Regions from separate parts of the Streptomyces sp. CLV115 genome, predicted to be linked through region 2. Evidence: riboswitches for the same ligand, from Rfam matches in the RefSeq annotation. Region 2 holds a riboswitch; each other region holds the start of a gene.
What was found. A riboswitch is a leader RNA that binds a small molecule or an ion and turns the genes downstream of it on or off. The one in region 2 is predicted to bind cyclic di-AMP.
Positions count from the first base shown of each region.

Region 1: another riboswitch for cyclic di-AMP. It lies ahead of AADR41_RS02615 (LysM peptidoglycan-binding domain-containing M23 family metallopeptidase); the one in region 2 lies ahead of AADR41_RS03900 (C40 family peptidase).
Region 3: another riboswitch for cyclic di-AMP. It lies ahead of AADR41_RS34395 (M23 family metallopeptidase); the one in region 2 lies ahead of AADR41_RS03900 (C40 family peptidase).
Region 4: another riboswitch for cyclic di-AMP. It lies ahead of AADR41_RS15240 (M23 family metallopeptidase); the one in region 2 lies ahead of AADR41_RS03900 (C40 family peptidase).

Region 1 covers NZ_JBCEWQ010000004.1:86,508-94,060, reverse strand. Annotated here, with positions in the region: gene AADR41_RS02620 (SGNH/GDSL hydrolase family protein) at 1-450, opposite strand, end outside; gene AADR41_RS02615 (LysM peptidoglycan-binding domain-containing M23 family metallopeptidase) at 639-1,568, opposite strand; cyclic di-AMP (ydaO/yuaA leader) riboswitch at 1,572-1,728, opposite strand; gene AADR41_RS02610 (alpha-galactosidase) at 2,024-4,120, opposite strand; gene AADR41_RS02605 (tyrosine-protein phosphatase) at 4,346-5,161, shown strand; gene AADR41_RS02600 (DUF6126 family protein) at 5,241-5,408, opposite strand; gene AADR41_RS02595 (helix-turn-helix domain-containing protein) at 5,442-6,050, opposite strand; gene AADR41_RS02590 (aspartate aminotransferase family protein) at 6,141-7,538, opposite strand; gene dxs (1-deoxy-D-xylulose-5-phosphate synthase) at 7,535-7,553, opposite strand, start outside.
Region 2 covers NZ_JBCEWQ010000006.1:73,215-80,767, forward strand. Annotated here, with positions in the region: gene AADR41_RS03865 (adenosylmethionine--8-amino-7-oxononanoate transaminase) at 1-1,025, opposite strand, end outside; gene bioB (biotin synthase BioB) at 1,018-2,184, opposite strand; gene AADR41_RS03875 (8-amino-7-oxononanoate synthase) at 2,327-3,469, shown strand; gene AADR41_RS03880 (DUF397 domain-containing protein) at 3,462-3,668, opposite strand; gene AADR41_RS03885 (helix-turn-helix domain-containing protein) at 3,693-4,553, opposite strand; gene AADR41_RS03890 (ATP-binding protein) at 4,758-5,189, shown strand; partial or broken gene AADR41_RS03895 (LysR family transcriptional regulator) at 5,226-5,372, opposite strand; gene AADR41_RS03900 (C40 family peptidase) at 5,503-5,976, opposite strand; cyclic di-AMP (ydaO/yuaA leader) riboswitch at 5,980-6,152, opposite strand; gene AADR41_RS03905 (hypothetical protein) at 6,554-6,862, opposite strand; gene AADR41_RS03910 (ATP-dependent Clp protease proteolytic subunit) at 6,870-7,505, opposite strand.
Region 3 covers NZ_JBCEWQ010000154.1:11,979-19,531, reverse strand. Annotated here, with positions in the region: gene lhgO (L-2-hydroxyglutarate oxidase) at 1-534, shown strand, start outside; gene trmB (tRNA (guanosine(46)-N7)-methyltransferase TrmB) at 539-1,441, shown strand; gene AADR41_RS34405 (PrsW family intramembrane metalloprotease) at 1,697-3,343, shown strand; gene AADR41_RS34400 (aldo/keto reductase) at 3,443-4,387, opposite strand; gene AADR41_RS34395 (M23 family metallopeptidase) at 4,662-5,756, opposite strand; cyclic di-AMP (ydaO/yuaA leader) riboswitch at 5,768-5,920, opposite strand; gene AADR41_RS34390 (PP2C family protein-serine/threonine phosphatase) at 6,159-7,319, opposite strand.
Region 4 covers NZ_JBCEWQ010000035.1:51,216-58,768, reverse strand. Annotated here, with positions in the region: gene AADR41_RS15245 (GntR family transcriptional regulator) at 1-404, opposite strand, end outside; gene AADR41_RS15240 (M23 family metallopeptidase) at 630-1,451, opposite strand; cyclic di-AMP (ydaO/yuaA leader) riboswitch at 1,465-1,631, opposite strand; gene AADR41_RS15235 (M16 family metallopeptidase) at 1,868-3,250, opposite strand; gene AADR41_RS15230 (M16 family metallopeptidase) at 3,277-4,650, opposite strand; gene AADR41_RS15225 (DNA gyrase/topoisomerase IV subunit A) at 4,921-7,371, shown strand; gene AADR41_RS15220 (CobW family GTP-binding protein) at 7,402-7,553, opposite strand, start outside.

The DNA of each region.
Region 1 (7,553 bases), on a different contig from region 2:
GGTGTCGAAGCCGGTGGTGACCATGACCGTGCCGACCGCGCCGGTCAGCTCGGCGACCGCGCGCTCGAAGCGCTCGGCCACGTCGTCGGGGTCGGTGCCCGGCCGGATGATGTCGTTGCCGCCCGCGCAGAAGCTCACCAGGTCGGGTGCGAGCTCCTTGGCGCGCGGCACCTGCTCCTCGACGATCTGGTCGAGGAGGCGTCCTCGTACGGCGAGATTGGCGTACCTGAAATTCCCGTGCGCGGAACCTTCCGTGCCGGTCGCCGCATCGGGGTCCGGGAGCTGGTCCGCGAGGAGTACCGCGAAACGGTCCGCCCAGCCGACGAATTTCCCGTCCGGGCCGGGGTCGCCGACTCCCTCGGTGAAGCTGTCGCCGATAGCCGCGTACGACCCGATGACGCTCTGTCGGTTGTTGACGCCACGTTGGTTTTTTCTCGAATCGTCTGCCACAAACGCTTATCCTGCACTGCCGAATGTGACCTACGCGACCGTAATAAGGGGTTGACGGGTGGTGAGATAGGCCACCCGGTCAGTTTTTGGTAAAGGGGGAATAAGTGAAGGGGCGGTGCGCCGCCGCGCACCGCCCCTTCCGTGTCGCTCGGATCATGCCCGGTGATTCAGCTGCCCGGCCGTTCGGCTCAGACGGAGATGCCGTGCGAGGCCAGGAAGGCGATCGGGTCGATGTCCGAACCGTACGCCGGGCCCGTGCGGACCTCGAAGTGCAGGTGCGGGCCGGTGGCGTTGCCGGTGGCACCGGAGAGGCCGAGCTGCTGACCGGCGCTCACGGCCTGACCCGCGGAGACGGAGATGGAGGACAGGTGGCCGTACTGCGAGTAGTGGCCGTCGGCGTGCTTGATGACGACCTGGTTGCCGTAGGCGCCGCCCCAGCCGGCGGTGACGACGGTGCCGGAGGTGATGGACTTGACGCTGGTGCCGGTGGCGACGGGGAAGTCGATGCCGGTGTGGCTGCCGCTGGACCAGTTGGAGCCGGAGGCGCGGTAACCGGTGGTGTGGTTGCCCGGGACCGGGTGGACGTAGCCGGAGGCGCTGCTCCGGGCGGAGGCCGGGGCCTCGGTCTGCGGGGCCTTGGTCGCCGGGGCGGACGAGGTCTTGGCCGGGGCGGACTTCACGGTGACGGAGGGCGCCTTCGACGGGAGGGACGAGCCGGTGCCGGCGCCGGTGGGCGCGGCGTTGCCGGAGGCCTTGGCGCCGAGGGTCAGCTTCATGCCCGGGAAGATCAGGCCGGGGTTCTCGCCGACGACCTCGCGGTTGTCCTGGTACAGCTGCTGCCAGCCGCCCTTGACCTGGTGCTCGGCGGCGATCTTCGACAGGTAGTCGCCGGAGACGACGGAGTACGTCGTGGTGGCGGCCTGCTTCTGCGCGACGGGAGCGGCGTGCGTGGCGGCGGCCGGCTGCGGCGCGGCGGCCGGGACGGACTGCTCCGCGGCCTGGGCACCGGTGGCGCCGAGCAGCGGCAGCGCGACGACGGCGCCGCCGGCGCCGACCGCGGCGACGCCACGGGCGATGGTGCTGAGCTTCGGACGACGGTGCTTACCCGATATGGGCATGGCGTATTTCCTCTCCGGCGCCTGCGAGGTGAGCTGTCGGGTTCGGGCTGGAGATGCCCGGCCGCGCTGAGCGCGACTTCACCCCGAGCCGGCCGGATTTCTCCGGCCGGCGGCTTACCTGGTTCCCCCGCTCCTGCCACGCGATGAGTGGATGTGAATTCCGGGCGGCGGCAGGATTAGGCGGTCCGTCCGGATTGCGGTGACCGTAAGCGAGTCGGGACGGCGAGAACAAGCCATGGGTTCCACGCCGGATTCCGCGCCGGGAAATCGACGCGGAATTCCGGTCACACTCCGTGGATTAAGGATCTTGGCATTCCGCGCCGCGCACGGATTGCCCGACTCTTCCGTCACCACACACCGTCACGGATATGATCCCGCTCACGAGGCAACCCTCATGTCCCCTATAAGCAGGCGATGTTCAGACAAATGCCTGCATTACGGACATAAGGGGCCCGTCATCCGCGTCGGAGCCTCAGCACGCGTGCGTCGAGATCACCGCGAAGTCCGGTGTGCAGCCCCTGGTGCAGCAGCGTCGAACCGTGGTGCACCGCCCCGGTGTCCAGGCAGGTGTAGGTCGCCTCCGGGTCGAGCCCGCGCAGTCGCAGGGCCGGGGACCGCTCCCCGTACCGCTGCGCCTCCAGCCACATCAGGACCACGGCGTCGTCCCCGTGGACGTACTGGATCGCGCTGAGTCCGCCGCGCGGTGCACGCAGCCGGTACAGCGCGCCCTGCTGCACGACGGGCCGGATCTCCTTGTAGAGCTCCACCCAGGTCCGGGCCTCGGCCAGCTCCTCCTCGCTCCATTCGGTGAGGTCCCCGCCGACCCCGAGCACTCCGGCCATCGCGCTCACGAACCGGAAGCGCAGCGAGCTGACCCGGCCGTTGAGCTGGTGGTTCGGGCTGTCCGTGACCCAGGCGGCCATCACCCGCGCGGGGTGGAGGTGTCCGAAGCCCTCCTGGATGGCGAGCCGGTCGAGCGGGTCGGTGTTGTCGGAGGTCCACACCTGGTCGGTGCGGGACATGATCCCCAGGTCGACCCGGCCGCCGCCGCCCGAGCAGGACTCGAACGCGACCGTGGGGTGCGCGGCCCTGAGCCGGTCGATCAGCGCGTACAGGCCCTCCACGTGCTCGACCCAGAGCTTCTGCGGGTAGTCCTCGCCCGGCCAGCCCGCATCGGTGAAGCAGCGGTTGAAATCCCATTTCACATAGTCGATGGGCGTGCCGGAGAGCAGTGTGTCCAGCTGCTCCCAGAGATATTCCCGCACATCGGGGCGGGCCAGATTGAGCACCAGCTGGTTGCGGTACTCCGTACGCGCCCGCCCGGGAAAGTGCTGCACCCAATCGGGATGGGCGCGATAGAGATCACTGTCGGCATTGACCATTTCCGGTTCGACCCAGATGCCGAACTGCATGCCGAGCCCGTGCACTTCGTCGGCGAGCGGCTTCAGCCCACCGGGGAAGCGGTCCGGATTCGGCGTCCAGTCCCCGAGCCCGGCCCGGTCGCTGGTCCGCTGCCCGAACCACGCGTCGTCCACGACGAAGAGCTCGACGCCCATCGCGGCGGCCCGCTCGGCGAGGACCCGCTGCTGGTCCAGCGAGATGTCGAAGCCCGTCGCCTCCCAGGAGTTGTAGAGCACCGGCCGCGGGTTCTGCGCGTCCGGGATCACATGGGCCAGCTGCCAGGCGTGCCAGGCGCGGCTCGCCCCGCCGAACCCCTGCCCGCTCCACAGCCCGGCGAAGACGGGCGTGGTGTACGACTCCCCCGGCACCAGCCGGACCAGACCGGCGTCGTCGTATCCGGCACCGCCGGTGATCTGCACGAGCCCGTCGGGCAGCCGCTGCACGGAGATCCGCCACGATCCGGACCAGCCGAGCGCGCAGCCGTACACCTCGCCGCTCTCCTCGGTGGCGGCACCGTCGGCGTCCAGCGCGACCCACGGCAGGAACTGGTGGCCGGTGTGGCCGCGCCTGCTGGAGACGACGCTCTCGCCGTGCAGCAGCTCCGCCCGCTCAAGTCGCGATTCCGCCGCCCAGCGTCCGTGCAGCCGGCTCAGCCGCCAGCCGTCGCGGGCCGGCAGCGACCAGGCGGCCGCATCGGCGCGCAGCAGCTCCAGCGGCGGGCCGTCCGGTCCGGCGTGCGCGACGGTGGCCCAGCGCTCCACGACATCGGAGTCGTCCCGCATCCGGTAGTGCAGGGTCAGGGCGAGCCGGTGCACGGAGTCGGTGAAGCCGATCCGCAGTTCGTCCCCGTCCGCCTCGGCGGCGTCGAAGGCCCACTCGGTGCCGCGGACCTGCGCGGTGCGTACCGAGAGTGCCGGACGGACGAACCTGGGGCCGCCCTCGACCGGATACTCCTCCCGGCCGTCGAGGTGGGACTCGAAGGCCCTGAAGTCCAGTTCCGGGGCCGCGGCCAACGCCTCCGCCGCGGCGAGGGTGATCCTCGGCCCCCAGTGCAGATGGACCAGCTCGTCCTGCTCGGTCAGTCGCAGTGCGTAGCTGCTGCTCGCCCCGGTGAGCAGCCAGGTCCGGCCGGTGTTGCCCGTCTCGATCATCGCATCCCCACATTCCAACAGTTCCGCACATCATCGACCATCGACGGGGTGTGAGCAACGGTTCGTCGAGGAATTCGCCCGGCGGATTCACTGCGGGGGAACCGGAGTTCGCCCGGGTATCGACAGGGAAAGGCCGAGATGATTGCCTGAGGAATCAATGTCGTATCGTCGCAGGAGTGGCCTCGCCTGCGACGCGCGCCGGCACCAGACACTCCAGGAGTCACCGTGACGCAGCAGTTGCCGCAGATCCCGTCGACGGAACCCGAGCTGGCGGGCGTCCGCAACTTCCGCGACGTGGGCGGGCTGCCCACCGCGGACGGGCGGCGGGTGCGGCACGGGCGGCTCTTCCGCAGCGGTCACCTCGCGCACGCCACCGCCGAGGACGCCTCGTTCCTGGGCGGTCTCGGTCTGCACACGGTCTTCGACTTCCGCAACGCCGCCGACCGCAGGCTCGACGGGCTGGACGTGGAACTGCCCGGCGTGCGAAGCGTGAACATCCCGCTCTCCGATCCGGCGGACGGCTCGGAGTTCTGGCACATGGTCCGCAACGGCGACGTCGCGCAGCTGCGCTCGATCCTCGGCGACGGCAAGGGCACGAACCGGATGATCGCCTCGTACCGCTCGATCATCCGGGACCGCACCGCCGAGCACAGCCGGGTGCTGCACGCCCTGGCCGAGGACAGTGTTCCGGCCCTGATGCACTGTGCGGCGGGCAAGGACCGGGCCGGGCTGTCGATCGCGGTGTCGCTGCTCGCCGTCGGCGTCGAGCCCGAGGCCATCGAGGCCGACTACCTGAAGTCCAACGACGCCCACCGCCGCTACCGGGTGCAGCGCAGCGACACCTCGGCGGACGGCATGTCGGCCGAGGTGATGGAGCTGCTGAACCCGCTCTTCGGCGCCCATGCCGATTACCTCGCCGCGGCCTTCGCGACCATCGAGGAGACCTGGGGCAGCACGGACCGCTATTTCTCCGAGGGCCTGAAGCTCGCCCCCGAGGCCCGGGACCGGCTGCGCGACCGGCTCCTGGACGAGGCCCGCTAGGGCCCCTCGTCCGGATCGTGCCGGGCTCGCGCCCCGGCGCCCGATCCGGCCCGATCCGGACGGAAGGAGCCGGGCGCGGTCAGCCCTTGCCTGCCACCGCGAAGAGCAGGTAGAGGAAGGCCGCGAAGATGTGCCCGGCGATGAGGTAGGCGAACAGCCTGATCACCACACCGCGCGGAAACTTCCGCTCCTGGGCCTCGTAGTTCTTCTTCGAACCCAGCGGGTCGAAGTTCTCCGAATCGGACATGACGGTCCTCTCTGGCGACCGGTGGAGCCGGTCTCAGCGACGGTGGATGCCGCTGCCGAGGCACAGCTCGGCGGCGGGGCTCTGCATCAGGGTGTGGACGAAGAGCAGTTCGGCACCGTCGCGGTCGACGGCCGTGATCCGGTGCGGGGTGAGCGAGTCGAAGTGCGCGCTGTCGCCGGGCGCGAGGTCGTGCACGGTGTCCCCGAGCCAGACCCGGAGGTGCCCGGCGAGCACGTACAGCCACTCCTCGCCGGGATGGACGCGCACGAGGTCGCCCTGGGCGCCGTGCGGGACGCGGACGCGGAGCGCCTGCATGGCCCGGCCGGAGCCGCCGGCCTGCTGGTACATCCAGCCGTCCGCCTCGGCTCCCTCGAACGTCCCGCCGCGGATGATCGCGTCACGTTCGGGGGGTGTCTCGCCGAGCAGCTCGGAGACCGTCGTACCGTAGATCCTGGCAAGACCGAGCAGCATCGGCAGCGAAGGCTGGCGACGGCCCGTTTCGAGCCGGGAGAGATGGGCGGGCGAGAGCCCTGCCCGCTGAGCGGCGGTCTCCAGGGTGAGACCACGGCTCCGGCGCAGATCGCGCAGCCGTGGCGCGATCCCGGGCAGCTCGTCGGCCGCCCCTCCGTCTGGAGGATTCATGTACCTATTGGGCCAAAATCCTGCCTGAGAGGCAAATTTCTTGCCTCTCAGGCAAAAGCACTCCGGGCCGGCTCCGGCCCGCACCCGCGCTCAGCGGTTGGCGACGGCCTGTTTCACCAGTGTCCTGCCGAAGTCCCACATCAGTCCACCGCCGCTGTGAGCGTCGTCCATCACCGCGGTGAACGCCGTGACGAACCGGTCGACGTCCGCCTCGTCGATCACCAGCGGCGGAATCAGCTTGATCACTTCCAGATGGTCGCCCGAGACCTGGGTGAGGATGCGGTGCTTCTGGAGCAGCGGCACCACCACCATCTGCGCGAAGAGCCCCTTGCGGGCCGCCTGGAGCATGGTCCAGCGGCTGCGCAGCTTGAGGGACGACGGCCGGCCGAACTCGATGCCGGTCATCAGCCCGCGCCCGCGTACCTCGTGCAGCAGCTCGTAGCGGTCGACCAGCGCGGTCAGCCGGTCGCGCAGCAGATCACCGACGCGTCGCGCATGTGCGACGGTCTCCTCGTCCTCCATCACCGCGAGGACCGCGAGCCCGGCCGCCATCGCCTGGGCGTTGGAGCCGAAGCTCGCGGAGTGCACCAGGACCCGGTCCATCGACGAGTAGACCCGGCGGAAGATCCAGTCCTTGCCCAGGGTCGCCCCGACCGGCACATAGCCGCCGGAGAGGGCCTTGGCGACACAGACCAGATCGGGCTCCACGCCCTCCTCGTGCTGGTACGCGTAGAAGTCGCCGGTGCGGCCCAGACCGGTCTGCACCTCGTCGGCGATGAGCAGGGCCTTGTGCTTGTGCAGCAGCTCCTGCGCGGCCCGCAGGAAGCCGGGGGGCGCGGCGTGGACGCCCTTGCCCTGGATCGGCTCGACGACCAGCGCCGCCACGTCGCCGCGCTTCAGCTCGCGCCGCAGGGCGTCGAGATCGCCGAGCGCGATGGCGGTGTCCGGCAGCAGGGGCGCGAAGCCGTCCCGGAAGCCGTCCTCCCCGTTGACCGAGAGGGAGCCGGTCGTCAGCCCGTGGAAGGCGTGGGCGCAGTAGAGGATCCTGGGCCGGCCGGTGGCGTAGCGGGCGAATTTCAGGGCCGTCTCGACCGCCTCGGTGCCGCTGTTGCCGAAGAAGACCCGGTCCAGGTGCGGGCTGTGCGCGAGCAGCCGCTCGGCCAGCAGTCCCGGCAGCGGCTGGCAGTCGAAGCGGGTCAGGTCGGCGAGCGAGGCGTCCAGTACGTCGTGCAGCGCCTTGCGTACGACGGGGTGGTGCCGGCCCAGGCCCATCACGCCGAACCCGGCGAGCATGTCGAGGTAGTCGTTGCCGTCCGCGTCCCAGAAGTGCGCGCCCTCGGCCCGTTCGTAGACCTTGTCGAAGCCGATGGTGCGGAGCATCCGGGGCAGCTGGTGATTGAGGTGCCTGGTGTGCAGCTCGTAGCGTTCGGCGCCGCGCTCCGCGAGGAGCCGCGCCAGGTCGAAGCCCTTGGGCCCGTCGTCCTTCATGCCCCGCTCTCCTCG
Region 2 (7,553 bases):
CAGTCCTGGCCGAGCAGCAGATCGACGGAGGCGCACGCCACCGCGGCGGCGAGCGGATTGCCCATGAACGTCGGCCCGTGCGCGAGCACCGGAACCTCGCCGCTGGAGATGCCCTCCGCCACCCGGGAGGTGCACAGCGTCGCCGCCATCGTCAGATAGCCGCCGGTCAGCGCCTTGCCCACGCACATGACATCGGGGGAGACGCCCGCGTGCCCGGCGGCGAACAGCTCGCCGGTACGGCCGAAGCCCGTGGCGATCTCGTCGAACACCAGCAGTACCTCGTGCTCGTCGCACGCCTCGCGCAGCACCCGCAGATAAGCGGGGGAGTGGAACCGCATCCCGCCCGCGCCCTGTACCACCGGTTCCACGATCACCGCGGCCAGCCGGTCGGCGTGCTCGGCGATCAGCTCCCGCAGATGCCGTACGTACGCGGCGTCCGGCTCCGTGTCGAAACCGGCCGGCGGCTCGTCGGCGAAGACCTGGCGGGGCAGCACCCCCGACCACAGCTCGTGCATGCCGCCCTCGGGGTCGCACACCGACATCGGCTGCCAGGTGTCCCCGTGATAGCCGCCGCGCCAGGTCAGCAGCCGCTGCTTGGCGGGCCGCCCGGCCGAGCGCCAGTACTGCAGGCACATCTTGACCGCGACCTCCACGGCGACCGAACCCGAGTCGGAGAGGAAGACATGCCGCAGCGGCTCCGGGGTGATCTCGACCAGCCGGGTGGCCAGCCGCACGGCGGGCTCATGGGTGAGCCCGCCGAACATCACATGGCTCATCCGGCCCAGCTGATCACGGGCCGCCTCGTTGAGCACCGGATGGTTGTAGCCGTGCACCGCCGACCACCAGGACGACATGCCGTCGATCAACTCGCCCTGTCCGTGGGACGGTTCGGCCAGTTTCAGTCGTACCCCGGACGCGGACTCCACGACCAGCGGCTCCTGACGGCCCGGCATCGGGCCGTACGGATGCCAGACGTGCGCCCGGTCCAGGGACCGCAGCTCGGCCGGGGAGAGCGCCTCAGGCATTGGGGGCGAGGTCCGTTCCCGCGCCGCGACGGCGGACCGCCACCAGGTCCGTGCGGGCGGCCGGAACGTCCGGCGACCCGGCCGCGGCCTCCCCGGGCGACTCTCCGCACGGGGCGCAGCCGCCGTCGTGCGAACCGCAGCCGCCGCCGGACTCCGCACGGTGCGCGGGCAGCGTGGTCGTGCCCGCTCCCTCCACCTCGAAACCGGCGTCCGCGATCATGTCCAGATCCGCCTGACCCGCCTGGCCCTCGCTGGTCAGGTAGTCGCCCAGGAAGATCGAGTTGACCAGGTTCAGGGCCAGCGGCTGCATCGAGCGCAGATGCACCTCGCGCCCGCCCGCGAGCCGTACCTCCACATCTGGGCAGACGAACCGGACCATCGCCAGAATCCGCAGGCAGCGCTGCGGAGTGAGGTTCCACTCCTTGGCCAGCGGTGTTCCCTCGAACGGGATCAGGAAGTTCACCGGCACCGAGTCCGGGTCCAGTTCACGCAGCGAGAAGACGACATCGACCAGGTCGGCGTCGCTCTCGCCCATGCCGGCGATCAGCCCCGAGCACGCCGAGAGCCCGGCGGCCTGCGCCTGGTGCACCGTCTCCACCCGGTCCGCATAGGTGTGCGTGGTGGTGATGTCCCCGTACGTGGCCTCGGACGTGTTCAGGTTGTGGTTGTACGCGTCGGCGCCCGCCGAGCGCAGCCGGTCGGCCTGCCCGTCGGAGAGCAGACCGAGGCAGGCGCACACCTCGACGCCCTCGTTCTGTTCCTTGATCGCCTCGATGGTCTCCGACACCCGGTCGACATCGCGGTCCGTCGGACCGCGGCCGCTCGCCACCAGGCACACCCGCTTCGCCCCGCCCGCCACCCCGGCGGCGGCGGCCTTCGACGCCTCATCCGGTTTCAGCCAGGTGTACTTCAGGATCCCGGCCTTGGAGCCCAGCCGCTGCGAGCAGTACGAGCAGTCCTCGGGACAGAGACCGGACTTGAGGTTGACCAGATAGTTCAGCTTCACGCGCCGCCCGAACCACTGACGGCGTACCTTTCCGGCCGCGGCCACCACTTCGAGCAGATCGTCGTCGGAGGTCGCCAGTACGGCGAGCGCTTCTTCGCGGGTCGGCAGCTCGCGCCGCAGGCCCTTGTCCACCAGCGTGTTCAGGAGGTCCATGGCCAAGATCCTGGCCTACCGCACGGCTTCCAGCCAAGGAGGAACCGGACAACAGAGCCTGCCGAGGGTGTGTGTATTGCCACACCATGACCTGTTGCAGGCACGGTTAGGGTCTGTGAGCTGCCTACAAAAGGGACCGCTCATGCCCTTCGACCCGTTCGACTGGATCGACGCCGAGGCGTGCCGCCGCGCGGACGCCGGACTCGTCCGTACCCTGCGCCCCCGGCCCGCCGAGTCCGCACTTCTGGACCTCGCGAGCAACGACTACCTGGGCCTGACGCGGCACCCCGACGTCACCGCAGCCGCGGCCGGGGCCGCGCGCGAGTGGGGTGCGGGCGCGACCGGATCCCGGCTGGTCACCGGCTCCACCGCACTGCACGCCGAGCTGGAGGGCGAGCTGGCCGAATTCTGCGGTTTCGAGGCGGCCCTGGTGCTGTCGTCCGGCTACGCGGCCAACCTGGCGGCCGTCACGGCGCTCACCGGCCATGACTCGCTGATCGTCTCCGACGCGGGCAACCACGCCTCGATCGTGGACGGCTGCCGGCTCTCCCGCGCCGGAACCGCCATCGTTCCGCACGCCGATCCCGGGGCGGTGCGCAAGGCCCTGCAGGCGCACCGGGGCCGGGCGCTGGCCGTCACCGACTCGGTCTTCTCGGTCGACGGCGACGCGGCACCGCTGCCCGAACTGGCCGACGTCTGCCGGTCCGGGGGCGCCGCACTGCTCGTCGACGACGCACACGGCCTGGGCGTGCTGGGGGACGGCGGCCGAGGGGCGCTCGCCGCCGCCGGTCTCGCGGGCGACGAGGGCATCGTCACCACGCTCACCCTCTCCAAGTCCCTGGGCAGTCAGGGCGGAGCGGTCCTGGGACCGGCCCGGGTCGTCGAACACCTCGTCAACACGGCCCGTACGTTCATCTTCGACACCGGCCTCGCGCCGGCCGCGGCGGGCGCCGCGCTGGAAAGCCTGCGGCTGCTGCGCCGCGAGCCGGAGCGGGCAGGCCGGGCCCGCGCGGTCGCCGCGGCACTGTACGAGCAGCTCACCGGCGCCGGCCTGGCCGCCGTACGGCCGGACGCCGCCGTGGTCTCGGTGCGCGCCCCCTCGGCGGACGCGGCGGTGCGCTGGGCGGCCGACTGCCGCACCGCCGGAATCCTGGTGGGCTGCTTCCGGCCCCCGTCGGTGCCGGACGGGGTGTCCCGGCTGCGGCTCACCGCGCGGGCCGATCTGACCGAGGAGCAGATCGCCACCGCGGTGTCCGTGGTGCGTCGGACCGCCCCCGTCAGCTGACCGAATCCAGGCGCAGACCGGCGACGAACGAGGTCCAGGCCGCCGCGGTGAACCGCAGCGGCGGCCTGGACACATCCTTGGAGTCCCGCACGGCCAGCCGCTCGTCACCGAACGGCGCCGCCTCCACACAGTTGTTCATACCCGTGCTGCGGCTGCTGCGCCGCCAACGTAAGCCGTGCTGTGCGAGGCAATCCGACATGAGGCCCCCTCGGGCGGTCCGAAGTCACCGACCGTCGCGGTCGATCGCGGCGATCAGGTCCAACGAGTGCTCCGGCGACAGCGCGTGAGCCTGCATCGTGCGGAAGGCCGAGCTGTACGCCGCAAGGTCTTCTTTCCGCTCCAGGTAGAGGCTACTCGTCAAATGGTCGAGAACGACCACATCCAGATCAGAAGTGCTCGGAAATGAGAAGATAACGAAAGGCCCGGTGAGGCCGGCATAGCCGCCCATCGAGAACGGCAGCAACTGGAGTTGCACATGGGGCAGTTGAGCCACCCGGGCCAGATGGCGCAGCTGTTCCCGCATCACCCGGCACCCGCCGACCTGGCGCCGCAGCACGGCCTCGTCGAGCACCGCGCTCAGCCGCAGCGGTGGATCGGTCCGCAGCACCCCCTGCCTGGCCAGCCGCACCTCCACCAGCGAGTCCAGCTGGCCGGACGGCAGCCCGTCCAGTGACGCCCGGGTCACCGCACGCGCGTAGTCGGCCGTCTGCAACAGCCCCGGCACCACCGAGGTCTCCAGCGTGCGCGCGGTCCGGGCCTGGGACTCCAGACTGATGAAGTCGCGGTACTGGGGCGGGATCAGACCGCGATAGGCGTGCCACCAGCCGGTGCCGCCACCGCCCGCCGTACCCGCGAGCGTCGCCAGGAGATCCCGCAGCCGGGTGTCGTCCACGCCGTACGTGTCCAGCAGCCGGGTCACATCGGCCGGCCGCACCCCGCTCACCCCGGTCTCGATCCGGCTCACCTTCGACTGGTGCCAGCCGAGCATCCGCGCCGCGTCCCGACTGGTCAGTCCCGACGCGTGGCGCAGACTCCGGAGCTCCTCCCCGAGCTTGCGGCGTCGAACCGCTGGGCCGTGCTGCATCCGCGGCCTCCCTCCCTCTGATGCCGAGCGGACAGTGTGCCGTCCACATCCGGTCTTGCGTGGCAGGGTTCACCGCTTCGAGCGACAGATATATGCATATCTTGGTGGAACGCCGTCACAGCGGGCAGCATCAGTGGCAATCTGGCGCGAAGCGCAATCCGTACCGATCGCGGGTCGGCACGGGTGGGAAAGGGACGGCTCGCCATGGCAGACCATCAGGAAGCAAACGTCACTCTGCCGAGCGAGCCGGTCTCGGTCTCGGCAGCCCGCAGGTACGTGGCCCGGGTGCTCACCGAATGGGGCCTGGCGACCGACACCGATTTCGCCGACAGCATCCAGCTCATCGTCTCGGAGCTCGCGACCAACGCGGTCCAGCACACCTTCGGGCAGTCGCCCACGTTCACCGTGGACCTCCGGCTGGAGCGGGAGGAGCAACTGCACCTCGGAGTGACGGACAGTCACCCCCGCTGGCCCCGGCGACTTCCCGCCGCCGTCCAGCAGGACAACGGACGCGGCATGGTGATCATCCGGAGTCTGGCCAAGGAGTGCGGGGGCCGGCTCACCGTCACCCCCACCGCCGACGGCGGCAAGACGGTGTGGATCGCGCTGCCGTGGAGCATCCCCGTGCAGCGCTGACCGACGCGCTCGCCCGGCCTCGCCGCCCGGCCGCCGCGCCGACGCCGCCCGCCCGAACCCGCTGCGCAACAGTGCCTGGAGCGTCGCCGCGGCGGCGCTCGCCCGGTCACCGCGGTGCACCACCGAGATCGTCCGCCGGAAGGAGGCGGGAACCAGCCGCCGGACCGACAGCGGCGTGGCGCTCACCGCGCCGGGCCTGGTGCTGGTGACCGGTCCGCTGCCGCACTGAGCGGGGGAGGGCCGGCCACCGGGCCGGGCCACCGGCCGCGGGCGGGCCCGGCCGGCGGCCCCGGATCGCCGGCCGGGCCGTGCCTCAGCGGACCCGGCCGTAGTAGACCCTCTTGGTCCAGATCTTCTCCAGCCGCACCACGGCGCCGGTCCTCGGCGAGTGCCAGATCTTTCCCTTGCCGGCGTAGATCCCCACGTGGTAGACGCTGCGGCCGTAGTGGAAGAACACCAGATCGCCGCGCTTGCGGTGCGAGGCCGAGATGTGGCGGGTCCGGTTGTACTGCTGCTGGGCCGTGCGGGGGAGCTTCTTGCCGGCCTTCTTGAACGAATAGAGCGTCAGCCCCGAGCAGTCGAAGCGGCTGGGGCCGGTGCCCCCCCAGCTGTACGGCGAGCCCTTTTTCGACGCCGCGACGTTGAGCGCCTTCATCGACAGCGTCGCGGCCTGGGCGTCCGTCGCGGCGCCCGGAGCGAACATGGTGCCACCGACGGCGGCGAGCGTGAGAACCGAGGCCGTACCGGCCCGGACGAGCAGAGACGGGACATGAACCTGCGCAGTCATGCGCAACCCTTCGTCAGCCGCCTGTGAAGGATGACCTGTCGGGTTCGGGCTGGCGAAGTTGCCCGGCCGCGTTCGGCGGCTTCACCCCGAGGGTCGACCGGTGTTCAGGTCGACCCGTTGTGCTCGGGTCCTCCACTCCTGCCGATCCACTTTCGTCGACCAGGCATCCGGACGGCGGCAGGACTCGGCGTCCGCCCGGACCGCCCCGCCGCGGTGGCGGGGGCTTGTCGTCCCAGGGATCTTGACTCACCGACTGCCGGATTTCCGAGCTGAAACCGGGATATGTGAGGCTCCTCACGACTGATCCGTTCGGGTGGACATGGTGATTCCCGCGGCTTTCACCGGTGGCCCCGACCAGGTGCGTACCTGGGGCGGAAGGGTTGATTCCGTTCACTGTCCACGCGGAAAACGCAAGTTGAGCGGTCCCTCCTGAGGGGGACTTCCTACGCCGAACGAGCGAGGAATTCCGGTGGGGTGGTCGGGCGTGTCGGGTACGGGAGCCGGGTGACGGCCGCCGGGCGCCGGGCCAGGGGGAGTTGGCCGGATCCGCGCCGTGCGCGCGGACCGCGCGGGCCGGTCAACTCGACGGTGCCGGGGGCACGCTGACGCGCCCGGCCCGCCGCTCCCCGTCCAGTACCCGCAGCGCACGGGCGAGCGTGGCCGCGTGGACCTGCGCCTCGCCGCGCTCGTGCATCAACGCGAGGGCGTCCCGCAGTGTGCGTGAGTGTGCGACGAGTGCCTGAGCGGCGCGGAGCGCGCCGTAGGTGTCCCCGCCGCGGGCCGGGTTGATCCGGCCGACCTGGTCGAGGACTTCGAGATAGCGGTCGATGAACTCCCCCTCGGCGCGCGTCAGCGCGGGCAGCGGCGGGAACTCCGGTGGTCGCATCGGGCGTTCACCTCGCGCCGTGCGGCGGCAGTGCGGAGTTCCGGCTCTCCAGGACGTGGTCCACCAGCCCGTACGCCTTGGCGCCCGCCGCGTCGAGGATGAGGTCGCGTTCGGTGTCCGCGGTGATCTGCCCCTCGGTGTGGCCCGTGTGACGGGCCAGCAGGGCGGTGAGCATCGCGCGGACCCGTTCCAGTTCCCGTGCCTCGATCTCCAGATCGGAGGGCTGCCCCTGCACCGGCTCGGTGAGTCCGGGCTGCTGTACGACGATCCTCGCGCCGGGCAGGGCGTGCCGCCGGCCGGGAGCACCCGCGGCGAGCAGTGCGGAGGCGCAGGAGCCGGCCTGGCCGAGGCAGTAGGTCTCCACCTCGCAGTCGAGGTACTGCATCGTGTCGTAGATCGCGGACATGGCCCCGAACGAGCCGCCGGGCGAGTTGATGTAGAGCGACACCGGCCGGTCCGGTGCGTCGTGCTCCAGGTACATGAGCTGCGCGATCAGGTCGCCGGCCGCGGTGTCGTCGACCGGGGTGCCGAGGAAGACGATCCGTTCGGAGAGCAGCTTGGAGTACGGGTCGAGGGTGCGGGTCCCGTTGGTCGTGCGCTCGGTGAACTCGGGCAGCACATGACGGGCGGTGGGGCGGAACAGCATGGCGATGCCTCTCCTCGCGGGTTCTGCACGGGGGTCTGCACGGGC
Region 3 (7,553 bases), on a different contig from region 2:
GTGCGCGGCCTGGTCTATCCGGTGCCCGATCCGGCGTTTCCGTTCCTCGGGGTCCATCTGACCCGGGGCCACGACGGCGGCGTCCACGTCGGTCCGAACGCGGTGCCCGCGCTGGCCCGCGAGGGCTACGGCTGGCCGGTCGTGCGCCCGCGCGAGCTGGCGGACACCCTGGCCTGGCCCGGCACCTGGCGGACAGCCCGCAGACACTGGCGGTACGGGGCAGGCGAGGTGCACCGCTCGCTGTCGAAGCACGCGTTCGCCCAGGCCGTACGGCGGCTGCTGCCGGAGGTGACGGAGGCCGACCTGAGACCGGCCCCGGCCGGGGTCAGGGCCCAGGCGGTGCTGCGGGACGGCACCCTGGTGGACGATTTCCTCATCCGTGAGGCCCCGCACACCGTCCACGTGCTGAACGCCCCGTCGCCCGCCGCGACGGCCTCGCTGCCCATCGGGCGGGAGGTGGCACGCAGGGCGCTGCTCCGGGCACGGGAGACCGGGTGGAGACCGCCCGCCGTAGAATCGGGGCATTGTGTCTGAGCCCATGAACCCCTCCGAGAGCCTCTCCGGGGACTTCCCCGAGAGCTCCTCCGAGCACCCCTCCTCGCCCGCTGCCGGGATTCCGTCCGCAACCGGGATTCCGGACACTGCCGGGATTCCGTCCGCTGCCGGGATTCCGGACGATCTGCGCGCCGCCGCCTTCGAGCGGCAGCGCAGGCTGCGCCAGGAGCCGCGCTTCCCGGGCGGGCCCGCCGTCGATCCGGCCGGCTCGCACCACGAGCGCCGGATCCGCAGCTTCCAGCCGCGCCGCAGCCGCGTCACGCCCGGCCAGGAGGACGCCCTGCTGCGGCTCTGGCCGAAGTGGGGCCTGGACATCGACGGACAGCGCGTCCTCGACCTGCCCGAGCTGTTCGACGGGCTCCCGACCGTGCTGGAGATCGGCTTCGGGATGGGCGAGGCCACCGCGCAGATGGCCGCCGACGACCCGGGCACGGGCATCCTCGCCGTCGATGTGCACACCCCTGGCCAGGGCAATCTGCTCGGCCTCGCGGACCGCAACAGCCTGTCGAACATCCGGGTGGCCAACGGCGACGCGATCATCCTGCTGCGCGAGATGCTCAAGCCGGACTCGCTGGACGGGCTGCGGGTGTACTTCCCCGACCCGTGGCCCAAGAAGCGCCATCACAAGCGGCGGCTGATCCAGCCGGAGTTCCTCGATCTGGTGGCACAGCGGCTGAAGCCGGGCGCGGTGATCCACTGCGCGACCGACTGGGAGCCGTACGCCGAGCAGATGCTGGAGGTGCTGAGCGCGCACCCCCTCTTCGAGAACACACAGGCGGACGGCGGCTACGCGCCCCGGCCCGCGTTCCGGCCGCTGACCCGGTTCGAGGGGCAGGGCCTGGACAAGGGCCACATCGTGCACGACCTGCTCTTCGCCCGCAGCTGAGACCGGCCTGCGGCCCCGGAGCGTGCCGGGCCACCGGGCCGGGCCGCCGGGCCGGGCCGCCGGGTTGGGCCGCCGGGTTGGGCCGGTCCTGCGGGCGCATCGACCTTGCGCGTGTCTGCGGGCGCGTCGGGTCTGCGCGTGTCTGCGGACGCATAGACCTTGCGCGTGTGTGCGGGCGCATCGGGTCTGCGCGCCGGGTGGCCGGTGGGCGCCCCATGGTCAGGTGTCAGTGCTGCTGGTTAGGGTCATTGCGTGTTGTCCGACGGGTCTGTCCAGCAGCGGCAGTCACAGCCGGCCGTCCCGCTCCTTGAGGAGCAGCGGGTCGGCGAGATCCTGGCTGCCGTGCCGGAGCGCAGGCACTGGCGATACCGGCCGCGCCGCGTGGGCATGGTGTGGCGCAGCCGGACGTTCCGCGTCGTGGCGGTGTTCACGGTGCTCGCGATCTGCGGTCTGGCGATCCTGGCCCTGGTCCGGGACCAGACGGGCACCCAGGGGTTCCTCGTCGGCCTCGGCCTCGCCGTGCTGCCCGTACCGCTCCTGCTGACGGCGTTCCGCTGGCTGGACCGGGCCGATCCGGGCCCCTGGCGCAATGTGCTGTTCGCCTTCGCCTGGGGTGCGTTCGCCGCCGCCCTGGTCGCGATCCTGGCGAATTCCTTCGCGACCCGCTGGATAGCCACGACCATCGCCGACCCGTCCAACGCCGACACCCTCGGCGCCACGGTCATAGCCCCGGTCGTCGAGGAGAGCGCCAAGGCCGCCGCGGTCCTGCTGATCTTCCTGTTCCGCAGACGGGAGTTCAACGGGATCGTCGACGGCGTCGTGATCGCCGGCGTCACCGCGAGCGGCTTCGCCTTCACCGAGAACATCCTCTACCTCGGCAACGCCTTCGGCGAGGACCAGCAGATCGGCAGTTCGGGCGTCGTATCGGTGACGGCCGCGACGTTCTTCGTACGGGCGGTGATGTCGCCCTTCGCGCACCCGCTCTTCACGGTGCTGACCGGCATAGGTTTCGGGCTCGCCGCGGCCTGCGCCCGGCGCCGACGGATCCGCCGCATCGTGCTGCCGCTGCTGGGGCTCGTCCTCGCCATGGGCATGCACTCGCTGTGGAACGGATCGGCGGTCTTCAGCCCGTACGGCTTCTATGCCGTGTACGCGGTGTTCATGGTCCCGGTCTTCGGCCTGGTGACCTGGCTGGTGATCTGGTCGCGCCGGCGGGAGCTGCGCACCCTCGCCGCCGAGCTGCCCGCCTATGCGGCGGCGGGCTGGCTGAGCCCGGCGGAACCGCTCGCCCTCTCCTCGATGCGGGCCCGCGGCTTTGCCCGCGACGCGGCCCGCCGCCAGTACGCCGTCGCGGCCCGGGGAAGCCAGTACACCCCGTACGGGCCCGGCTGGGCGCCCGGATCCATACCGGGGGCGGTGCCGGGAACGATGCCGGGCTCCGTGCCCGGCCCCTCTGTCCAGGCGGCGCAGGCGAAGGCCGCGGCGCAGGCCGCGGAGGCCCACGGGAAGGCGGCCGCCCGCGCCGTCGCCGAGTACGAATCGTTCGCGACCTCACTGGCCGCGCTGCGCCTCCAGGCCCGGCGCGGTACGACCGGCCCGGACTTCGCCGAACGCGAGCTGGAGCTGCTGCACCACCTGTGGCAGCGCAGGGAGGTGGCGGCCCCCGCCCTGACGTACGCGGCACAGGCGACCGGACTCCTGCGCCCCCACCGCCTGCCGCCGCTCCCGTACGCCCAGCAGTTCACTCCACCCACGGGGTACGGCGCATACCTCAACGGCCCCGCCCAGGCGCAGGCGCACCCGCATGCCCAATACCCCGGCCCTGGCTCCGTTCCCGGCCCCGGCCCCGGCCCCGGCCCCGGGCACAATCCCTATCTGATGCCGCAGCAGCCCCCGCGCTGAGGCCTGCCCGACGGATCGACGGATCGACGGATCGATGGATCGACGGATCGGGCAGACCCTGCGGGCCGGGCGGATCAGACAGCCGGGCGGATCAGGCGGTCAGGCGGATGCCTCGGTGAGTTCGGCCAGCTCCTGCTCGGTCAGCGTGAGGTCCGCGACGGCCAGCAGTGCGGGCAGCTGCTCGACCGTACGGGCCGAGGCGATCGGCGCGACCACGGTCGGCCGGGATGCGAGCCAGGCCAGCGCGACGGTCGCGATCTCCGCGTCGCGCTCCTTGGCGACCTTGTCCAGCGCGGCCAGGACCTTCTGTCCCCGCTCCGACTCCAGGTGCTGCCGGGCGCCCTCCGCCCGCGCGCTCTCCACCGAGGAGCCCGGACGGTACTTGCCGGTGAGGAAGCCGGCGGCCAGCGCGAAGTAGGGCACGACACCGAGCCCGGCACGGGCTGCCGTGTCCTGGAGCTCGCCCTCGTAGGTGTCGCGGGAAACCAGGTTGTAGTGCGGCTGAAGCGCGACGTAACGGGCCAGGCCCTCGCGCTCCGAGAAGTCCAGGGAGGCTTGGAGCCGCTCGGAGCCGATGTTGGAGGCGGCGATCTCCCGGACCTTGCCCTCCTTCACCAGCTGGTCCAGGGCGGTGATGATGTCCTCGACCGGCACGGTCTCGTCGTCGAAGTGCGTGTAGTACAGATCGATGTGGTCGGTGCCGAGCCGGCGCAGCGACTCCTCGGCCGCGGCCTTGATGTTGGCGGGAGCGAGCCCCTTGTACCGGGGGTGGGTACTGACCTTCGTCGCGACGACGATGTCGGAGCGGTTGCCGCGTGCGGCAAGCCACTTGCCGATGACGGTCTCGGACTCGCCGCCCTCGTTGCCCGGAATCCAGGCCGAGTACCCGTCGGCGGTGTCGATGAAGTTGCCGCCGCCCGCGGCGTAAGCGTCCAGAACGGCGAACGACTGTGCCTCGTCGGCGGTCCAGCCGAAGACGTTGCCACCGAGAGCGAGCGGGAAGACCTGAAGGTCGGAAGGGCCCAGCTTACGAAGAGAAGTCATAGGTAAAACAACGGATTCCGGTGCACCCGCTATTCCGGCGGAACCACTGTTCCGGTTGGACCGCTGTTCCGGCGGAACCACTGCGCCGACAGGCCCCCTTCCGGCTCCGGCGACACCCCTTCCGGGTACCGGCAGTTCCAGGAACTCACCACTCCCCCGTCCCGCCCACGAACAGACCGGCAGCCCTGACGTCGGGGGGTGAGCGTCAGGACTGCCGGGGTTCATCGGCCGGCGGACCGGCTGGGATCGAGCGGCCCACGAGGTGGGCGTCGGATCAGGGGTTGAGGCCCTTGCCGCGGAGCCAGGCCATCGGGTCGATGCCCGTGCCGCCGGCGGTGTGGACCTCCAGGTGGAGGTGCGGTCCCGTGACGTTGCCGGTCGCGCCGACCCGGCCGATGGTCTCGCCGGTGCTGACCTTCTGGCCGACACTGACGCCGATCGAGGACTGGTGGCAGAACCACAGCTCGGTACCGTCGTCGAGTTCGAGCACCGTGCGGTAGCCGTACGCGCCGGACCAGCCCGCCGACTTGACCGTGCCGCCGTGGATGGCCTTGATCGGGGTGCCGGTCGGGGCCGCGAAGTCGAGGCCCGTGTGATAGCCGGAGGACCACATCGAGCCGGCCTCGCCGAAGGTCGAGGTGATCGTGTACGAGGAGGTCGGGATGGCGTAGCTGGCGGCGAGCTTGGCCAGCCGCAGCGCCTCCGCCTTCTTCTTGGCCTCCTCCTCCGCCTTCTTCTTCTCGGCGGCGGCCTTGGCCTCGGCCTCGTCCTGCTGCTTCTTGGCCTCGGCGGCCGCCTTCTCCGCGGCCTTCTTCTCCTCGGCCGCCTTGGCCTCGGCGTCGGCGGCGTCCTGCTGCTGCTCGGCCTGCTGGAGGATGCGGGCGCGGAGCGCCTCGCCCGCGTCCGTCGTGCCCTGCTCGGCCTCGGCGGTGGTGATGCCCGCGGTGGTGAGCGGGGCAGTCGTGGCCGCGACCTCGGTCTTGTCGGCCTCGGACTCGCCGGAGAACAAAGCCCCCACGCCCGGAAGGGACTTGGCGTCGGGGAGGTTGTCCTTGATCGAGTCGGGCACGGAGATGGAGACCGGGGGCTTGCTCTGCGCGGTTGCCATGCCACCCGCGCCGACCGCCGCTATGACGCCGACGCCCAGCACCGTGGAGCTGCGGGCGAGGCCGTTGCGCTGCTTGGCGACGCGGTGCCTGCCGCGCACCGGGCGGACGGACTCCTCGGTGGGGTTCCACTCGTCCCAGCCACGGTCGGGCTCACCGGTGAACTCAGCCGTGAAATTGCCGGTGAAGTCGCCTCCGGACTCGGTGCCGTAGTCGGATTCGAACCGGGACGGGGCCTCGGGGGCAGGCTTGTTGGACGCCACGGGGGCGCACTCCTTTCCTTCCTTCTCGCCTACCGGGTTAGCTGACGGGTTCGGAGCAGGAAGGTCTCCTACGGGCCCCTCTGCCTCTCACGAGACACAGGTGCCCGATTCACCCCATGTAGGTGGTTCCCCGGTTCCCTTGCGGAATTCGGCGCTCGCGCGCGGTGCCGCCACTGACGACGGCTGGGACGACCGCGCTGCGTTATCGAACGTTAATAGACACCGGGGCCGTATTCCAAGCCGTTCCAACTGATCGTTCACTTCCTTGGCCTGGACTTTACGGGACACAAGTGGGTGGAATCGGACGAGTTGACCGACCCTCAGTCACTACCCTGATTCTGACGTTGCGTCAAACGTTATGCGGAGCGGTGCCTTTCGGTTACGCACGGTGGCATCGCCCCGTCACGCCTCCTCGGCACCCACGATCGGCACGGTCCTTCGCCGGTCCGGCTGCCCCTCGGCCGGGCGCGCGACCGCGAGCAGCGCCATGTCGTCGGTCGACTCGCCGCCCGTGTGCAGCCGTACGTCGTCGGTCAGGGCGGAGAGCAGTTCCTCGGGCCCCGGGAAGAGCCGCCCGCGCAGCCGGGCCGCCGGATCGTAGAAGACCCCCTCGGTGTTCCGCGCCTCGGAGAGACCGTCCGTGTAGAAGAGCAGCGTCGTCCCGGCCGGCAGGTCCCACTCGTCGGTGCACTCCGGCCACACCCCCAGATCCATCCCGAGCGGCAGCGCGGGCACCGACGGCTTCAGCACGTCCAGCGCCCCGTCCGGATGCAGCAGGATCGGCTCGGGGTGCCCGCGGTTGACGATCCGCACCCGGGACAGCCCGGTCGGGATCTCGGCCAGCACGGCCGTGATGAACCCTTCGAGCACGTCGAGTCCGCCCCGCCGCGCCTCCTCCCGGGCCAGCGCCCGCTCCAGCCGTCCCGCCACCCCCTCCAACGAGGCTTCCTGCTCGGCCGCCTCGCGGAACGCCCCGATGACCACCGCCACCGTCTCCACGGCGTCGAGCCCCTTCCCCCTCACGTCCCCGACCACCAGCCGCACCCCCCACGGGGTGTCCGACACGGCGAACAGGTCACCGCCGACGAACTCGTCCGCCTGCGCCGCCTCGTACCGCGCCGCGACCTGCAGCCCGCCGGTCCGGTCGGCCGGCTGCGGCAGCACCGCGCGCATGGCGGTCTCCGCGATGTACCGCGCGGAGGCCAGCTGCTCGTTGCCGCGCCGTACGACCCCGTTGATCACGACCGCGAGGACCGAGACGGTGGCCAGGGTCAGCAGTTCGATCAGCGGCACGGCCTCGGGCAGCGTGCTGCTGTACAGGCGCAGCACGATGACGGCCAGCATCGAAGCGATACCGGTACGGATGGTGCTGGCCAGCGAGAAGAAGGGGGCGGCGATCAGCGGAGCGGCCACGAACAGCGGGATGGCGGTGAAAATGGGCGGGGTGAGGGCGTCGAACAGCAGCCCGCCGAGGATCATCAGGGGAGGCAGCGCGCGGACGAACCGCCGGGTGCGGGCACCGCTCCCGGCGTGCTTGCCGCGCCGCTTCTCCCGCTTCCACACCTGTGGTCTCCTGCCCGGTACGCGCGCGGCTGCGGACGGTACCGCGCCCCACCCCCAGGCTCACCGGACCGGACCGAAGCGGCGACTCCTCGTCGGCCAATGGAGGGACACGGGGACGCGGGGATCGCAGGGAACACGGGAGGGGACACAACCCGGGAGGGGACACAGAGGAACACAAGGGGGCATGTGCGCCATGGCCCGCCCGGGACACGGCGAAACGAATTCAGGCCCGGC
Region 4 (7,553 bases), on a different contig from region 2:
GCCAGCGTCTCGTGGAACCAGCCGCCCAGCGCGCGCAGATCGTCGCCCTCGCCCCGCCGGGCCCGGTCCTGGCCGAGCCGCACGAGACCGCGGAGCACCTTGAGGTGCGCCTCGGTGCGGCGTTGCGCGGCGCGGGCGGCGCCCAGCGGCTCCAGCAGCGTGCGGACCTCCAGGAGGTCGGCCGCCTCGCGCTCGGTGGGCTCGGCGACGCAGGCGCCCGCGTGCCGCCGGGTGACCACGAAGCCCTCGGACTCCAGGGTGCGCAGCGCCTCCCGTACCGGGACGCGGGAGACCCCGTATCGGCGGGCCAGCAGTTCCTCCGTGAGCCGGCTGCCGCGTTCGAAGACACCGGAGACGATGTCGTCACGGATTGCCGTGCATACCGAATGCGCCGGAATGCGCATGTCCGAACCTCCGTCTCGATCCCCGCGAATCGCGGCCGGCCGAAGCCTGTTCCGCGACTCTATTGCAATGCGGCCGCATTTCCGATGCCGGGCGGAAATTCATGAATATCTTTTGGTCGCGGGACTGTTCGGTGCCGGTCGTCCCGGGCGGTCGGGGGCGGCGGGCACACCGAAGGCCCCGGCGCGCTGCCGGGGCCTTCGACGAGGTGGTGCGGTGGGCGTCGGTCAGACGCGGACGCCATGGGCGCGCAGGTACGCGACCGGGTCCACGTCGGAGCCGTACGACGGGGTCGTCCGGGCCTCGAAGTGGAGGTGCGGTCCGGTGGAGTTGCCGGTCGAGCCCGAGAGGCCGATCTGCTGACCCGCGCCGACACTCTGGCCGACGGAGACGCCGATCGAGGAGAGGTGGCCGTACTGGGTGTACGTGCCGTCCGTCATCCGGAGCACGATGTTGTTGCCGTACGCGCCGCCCCAGCCGGCCTCGACGACCGTGCCGGCGCCGACGGCGACGACGGAGCTGCCGGAGGCGGCGTGGAAGTCGATGCCGGAGTGGCTGCCGGAGGACCAGAGCGAGCCGCTGGACTTGTAGCCGGTGCTCACGTACGAACCGGCGACCGGGAGCTGGAAGAAGCCCAGGCGGGCGCGCTCGGCGGACCGGGCGGCGCGGGCCTTCTCGGCGCGGGCCTCGGCAGCGCGCCTGGCCTCGGCCTCGGCCTCGGCCACTGCCCTGGCCTTCGCCTCGGCCTTCTTCTTGGCCTCGGCCTTCCGGTGGGCCTCGGCCTTGGCCTTCGCGGCGACATCGGCCTGGTGCTGCTGGACGTCGGCCTGGGCGTCGATCCGCTCGGCAAGGGTCTTGTCGATGGCGATGACCTGGTTGAGGCCGGCATCGCTCACGGAGGGGGCGCCGGAGTCCGCCGCGAAGGCGGGAGCGGCCAGGCCGCCGATGACGCCGGTGGTGGCCAGAGCCGCGACGCCGACGGCCTTCGCGCTGCCGCGCGTCAGTCGGCTCGGGGCACGGTGCTTCCCGGTGGCACGGGTGAACGCCATGAAGTGGCTGGTCCTTTCCTTCCTTCTCGCCTACCGGGTTAGCTGACGGGTTCGGAGCAGGAAGGTCTCCTACGGACGCCCCGGCCCCATCCGGGCTCAGACGTCCGATTCACCCCAGGGACTGCGTGGGTCCCCGGCTCCCCGGGCTCGCGCCTGACGGGGACTCGGCGATGACTGTCCGGTACGTCGCGGATGCGGCATACGAGTGACGGGCAGTCGAGCCGACGCTAAGCGGGGCCGCTTTCATTCACCAAACGGACAGGCCGTTTTGTAGCGCATCCCACAGGGCAGACAGGCAACCTCCCCCCAGAACGGACAAAAAGGAAGACCCCGGCGAGATCGCGCTCGCGAGGGCCTTCCCCATGTACCGATATGCAATGAAATGCCGGGCGGCACATGCCGTGGCGGGCTGATTGTCAGCCGGTGACCACCGACACTTCTCCGATGCCCAGGGCACGGACGGGCTCCTCGATCCGGGCCGCGTCGCCGACGAGGATCGTGACCAGCCGGTCACCCGGGAAGGCGTTGACGACCGCCGCGGTCGCCTCGACCGTGCCGGTCTCCGCGAGCCGGGCGTACAGCTGGGCCTGGTAGTCGTCCGGCAGGTGCTGCTCGACCTGGTCGGCCAGGGTGCCCGCGACGGAGGCCGCCGTCTCGAACTTCAGGGGCGCCACACCCACGAGGTTCTGCACGGCCGTCTCGCGCTCCTCGTCGGTCAGGCCCTCGGCCGCCAGGGTCCGCAGGACCGTCCACAGGTCCTTGAGCGCCGGCTCGGTGGATTCGGTGTCCACCGAGCCGCTGATGGCGAGCATCGCGGCACCGGTCGCCCCCGAGGCGGAGCCCGGGGCCGAGGAGCGAAGCACCTGGGCGAAGGCCCGCACGCCGTACGTGTAGCCCTTCTCCTCGCGCAGCACCCGGTCGAGCCGCGAGGTGAGCGTGCCGCCCAGGCAGTACGTGCCGAGCACCTGGGCCGGCCACACGCTGTCGTGCCGGTCGGCGCCGATCCGGCCGATGAGCAGCTGGGTCTGCACCGCGCCCGGACGGTCGACGATGACCACCCGGCCGGTGTCGTCGGCGGTGATCGGCGGGGCGGGGCGCGGGGCGGCGGTGTCTCCGGACCAGTCGCCGAGGGTGTCGGCGAGCAGGACGTCCAGGTCGATGCCGGTGAGGTCCCCGACCACCACGGCGGTCGCCGTGGACGGCCTGATGTGGGCGTCGAAGAAGGCGCGCACGGCCGCCGCGTCGATCCGCTCCACCGTCTCCTCGGTGCCCTGGCGCGGGCGCGACATCCGCGCCGTGGCCGGGAACAGCTCCTTGGAGAGCTGCTTGGCGGCACGCCGGGCCGGGTTGGCCTGCTCGTGCGGGATCTCGTCGAGCCGGTTGCGTACCAGCCGCTCGATCTCGCTCTCGGCGAAGGCCGGCGCCCGCAGCGCCTCGGCGACCAGCGCGAGGGCCTTGGCCAGCCGGGAGGCGGGGACCTCCAGGGAGACCCGGACGCCGGGGTGGTCGGCGTGCGCGTCGAGCGTGGCGCCGCAGCGCTCCAGCTCGGCGGCGAACTCCTCGGCGGTGTGCTTGTCGGTTCCCTCGTTCAGCGCCCGCGACATGATCGTGGCCACGCCGTCGAGGCCCTCGGGCTCGGCGTCCAGCGGGGCGTCGAGGAAGATCTCGACCGCCACGACCTGCTGGCCGGGGCGGTGGCAGCGCAGCACCGTGAGGCCGTTGGGCAGGGCGCCGCGCTCGGGCGCGGGAAAGGCCCAGGGGCGGGCGGTGCCGGGGGCCGGCTGCGGGTGGTACTGCATCGAAACTCCAGTCGCGGCAGCGTCGGTCACTGGTCCGCCCCTTCGTGCGCGTCGGTGTCGGTCTCGTCGGTGTCCGCCGCGTCCGCGGGCTCGGCCGGTTCGACCGGCTCGTAGACCAGCACCGCGCGGTTGTCGGGGCGCAGCTGGGCCTTGGCGGCCGCCTGCACCTCCTGCGCCGTGACGTCGAGCACCCGCTGAACGGCGGTCAGGGCGAGCTGCGGGTCACCGAACAGCACGGCGAACCGGCACAGTTCGTCGGCGCGGCCGGCGACCGTACCGAGGCGGTCCAGCCACTCGCGCTCCAACTGGGCCTGCGCGCGCTCCATTTCCTCGGGCGTGGGGCCCTCGGCGGCGAACCGGGCGAGCTCCTCGTCGACCGCGGCCTCGACCTGCGGCACCTCGACACCGCCGGACATCTTGACGTCCAGCCAGCCCAGCGAGGGCGCGCCGGCCAGCCGCAGCAGCCCGAACCCGGCCGCCACGGCCGTGCGGTCCCGGCGGACCAGGCGGTTGTGCAGCCGCGACGACTCGCCGCCGCCGAGCACGGTCAGCGCCAGGTCCGCCGCGTCGCACTCGCGGGTGCCGTCGTGCGGCAGCCGGTAGGCGGCCATCAGCGCCCGCGCCGGGACCTCCTCGCGCACCTCCTCGCGCAGCTGCTCGCCGATGACCTCCGGGAGCGTGCCGTCGCGCGGCGGCTGCTTGCCGTCGTGGGACGGGATGGAGCCGAAGTACTTCTCGATCCAGGCGAGGGTCTGCTCGGGGTCGATGTCGCCGACCACCGAGAGCACCGCGTTGTTGGGCGCGTAGTACGTACGGAAGAAGGTGCGCGCGTCCTCCAGGGTCGCGGCGTCCAGGTCGGCCATCGAGCCGATCGGGGTGTGGTGGTACGGGTGGCCCTCGGGGTAGGCCAGCGCCGTCAGCTTCTCGAACGCCGTGCCGTACGGGACGTTGTCGTAGCGCTGGCGGCGCTCGTTCTTGACGACGTCGCGCTGGTTCTCCATGGACTCCTCGTCGAGCGCGGCGAGCAGCGAGCCCATGCGGTCGGCCTCCAGCCACAGGGCCAGCTCCAGCTGGTGCGTGGGCATGGTCTCGAAATAGTTGGTGCGCTCGAAGCTGGTGGTCCCGTTGAGCGAGCCGCCGGCCCCCTGCACCAGCTCGAAGTGGCCGTTCCCCTTGACCTGGCCGGAGCCCTGGAACATCAGGTGCTCGAAGAGGTGAGCCAGCCCGGTGCGTCCCTTGACCTCGTGGCGCGAGCCGACGTCGTACCAGAGGCAGACCGCGGCGACCGGGGTCAGATGGTCCTCGGAGAGCACCACGCGCAGGCCGTTGGCCAGGCGGTGCTCGGTCGCTGTCAAGCCGCCGGAGCCGGCCTGAGCGGTGGCCGTGTGACCCATGGGCATGTACGTCCCTTCGATCGCGATACTGGATTTCCTGCGAGACCTGCCACTTTAGGCAAGCGCACGGGCGCGTGGCGAAGTTCCCGTAACCCGGAAGTTCGCGTGAAAGGGGGACGCATCCCCCGCGCGGCGGGGCGCGAAAGCACCTCGACCGGGGCCCGGAACGCCTCTTGGGACGGGTCGAGGTCGGCGATGTCAGTGCGGCGGTCCACAATGGTCCGCGTCAGAACCTGAGGTTGCCCGAACAGAATCCGTGAAGGAGTCGCAGCAGCGATGGCCCGCCGCAGCACGAAGACCCCGCCGCCGGACGACTTCGAGGAGAAGATCCTCGACATCGACGTCGTCGACGAAATGCAGGGCTCCTTCCTTGAGTACGCGTACTCGGTGATCTACTCACGGGCCCTGCCCGACGCCCGCGACGGCATGAAGCCGGTGCACCGCCGCATCGTGTACCAGATGAACGAGATGGGCCTGCGCCCCGATCGCGGCTTCGTGAAGTGCGCCCGCGTCGTCGGCGAGGTCATGGGTAAGTTGCACCCGCACGGCGACGCGTCGATCTACGACGCGCTGGTCCGTCTGGCGCAGCCGTTCTCCATGCGGCTCCCCCTGGTCGACGGCCACGGCAACTTCGGCTCGCTCGGAAACGACGACCCGCCGGCCGCCATGCGGTACACCGAGTGCCGGATGGCCGACGCGACGTCACTGATGACGGAGTCGATCGACGAGGACACCGTCGCTTTCCAGTCGAATTACGACGGCCAGGAGACGGAACCGACCGTTCTCCCCGCCGCGTACCCGAACCTCCTGGTCAACGGGTCGTCCGGGATCGCGGTCGGCATGGCGACCAACATGCCGCCGCACAATCTGGGCGAGGTCATCGCCGCCGCCCGGCACCTGATCAAGCATCCGGGCGCGGACCTGGAGACCCTGATGCGGTTCGTGCCCGGTCCCGACCTGCCCACCGGCGGCCGGATCGTGGGCCTGGGCGGCATCAAGGACGCGTACGCCCGCGGCCGCGGCACGTTCAAGATCCGCGCGACCGTCTCGGTGGAGAACGTGACGGCCCGCCGCAAGGGTCTGGTCGTCACCGAACTGCCCTTCACCGTCGGCCCGGAGAAGGTGATCTCCAAGATCAAGGACCTGGTCTCGGCCAAGAAGCTCCAGGGCATCGCGGACGTGAAGGACCTGACCGACCGCGAGCACGGCCTGCGCCTGGTCATCGAGGTGAAGAACGGCTTCGTGCCGGAGGCGGTGCTGGAGCAGCTCTACAAGCTGACGCCGATGGAGGAGTCCTTCGGCATCAACAACGTGGCGCTGGTCGACGGTCAGCCGCTCACGCTGGGGCTCAAGGAGCTCCTGGAGGTCTATCTCGACCACCGCTTCGACGTGGTGCGCCGGCGCAGCGAGTTCCGCCGGGGCAAGCGCCGCGACCGGCTGCATCTGGTCGAGGGCCTGCTCGTCGCGCTGATCGACATCGACGAGGTCATCCGGATCATCCGGTCCAGTGACAATTCGGCGCAGGCGAAGGAGCGGCTCATCGAGCGCTTCTCGCTGAGCGAGATCCAGACGCAGTACATCCTGGACACCCCGCTGCGCCGGCTGACCCGGTTCGACCGGATCGAGCTGGAGAGCGAGCGGGACCGGCTCAACAGCGAGATCGACGAGCTGACCGCCATCCTCGAATCGGACGCCGAGCTGCGCAAGCTGGTCTCTTCGGAACTGGCCGCGGTCGCCAAGAAGTTCGGCACCGACCGGCGCACGGTGCTGCTGGAGTCGGCCGGTTCGCAGGTCGCCTCGGTGCCGCTGGAGGTCGCCGACGACCCGTGCCGGGTGCTGCTGTCGTCGACCGGTCTGCTGGCCCGTACCGCCAATGACGAGCCGATCGTGCTCGCCGAGGACGCCAAGCGGGCCAAGCACGACGTGATCGTTTCGGCGGTGCCGGCGACGGCCCGCGGCGATGTCGGCGTGGTGACGTCGACGGGCCGGCTGCTGCGGCTCGCGGTGATCGATCTGCCCCAGCTGCCGGACACCCACGCGGCGCCCAACCTGTCGGGCGGGGCGATGATCGCGGAGTTCCTCACGCTGGAGAGCGACGAGTCCGTCGTCTGTCTCACCACGCTCGACGAGGCCTCCCCCGGCCTGGCGATCGGCACCCTCCAGGGTGTCGTGAAGCGAGTGGTGCCGGACTACCCGGCCAACAAGGACGAGTTGGAGGTCATCGCTCTCAAGGACGGTGACCGGATCGTCGGCGCCGCCGAGCTGCGGACCGGCGAGGAGGATCTGGTCTTCATCACGTCCGACGCGCAGCTGCTGCGCTACCCGGCGGCGCAGGTGCGGCCGCAGGGCCGTCCCGCCGGCGGCATGGCCGGGGTCAAGCTCACGGCGGGCGCCGAGGTGATCTCGTTCACAGCGGTGGATCCGGCCGCGGACGCGGTGGTGTTCACCGTCGCGGGCTCGCACGGCACGCTGGACGACTCGGTGCTGACGTGCAAGCTCACCCCGTTCGACCAGTACCCGCGCAAGGGCCGGGCCACCGGTGGGGTGCGCTGCCAGCGGTTCCTCAAGGGCGAGGACCTGCTGGTGTTCGGCTGGGCGGGTGAGACGCCCGCCCGCGCCACTCAGGAGAACGGCACGCCGAGCGAGCTGCCGGCGCCGGACCCCCGGCGCGACGGTTCGGGAACGCCGCTGATCAAGCCGGTCGCGGTGGTCGCGGGACCGGTGTAGCCGGTCGGCCGGGCGACGCGTGGCGGGATGCTACGCGTCGTCGTCGGGCCGTTGTACGTACCGCAGGACGCCCCACATGCTTCGCTCGTGTGCGGCGTCCTGCGTCGCGTCCGGGGCCGGCGCGGCGTTCTCGCGGCAGTCGGCCAGCTCCTTGTGCAGGGCGTCGGGGGCGATGCCCGAGC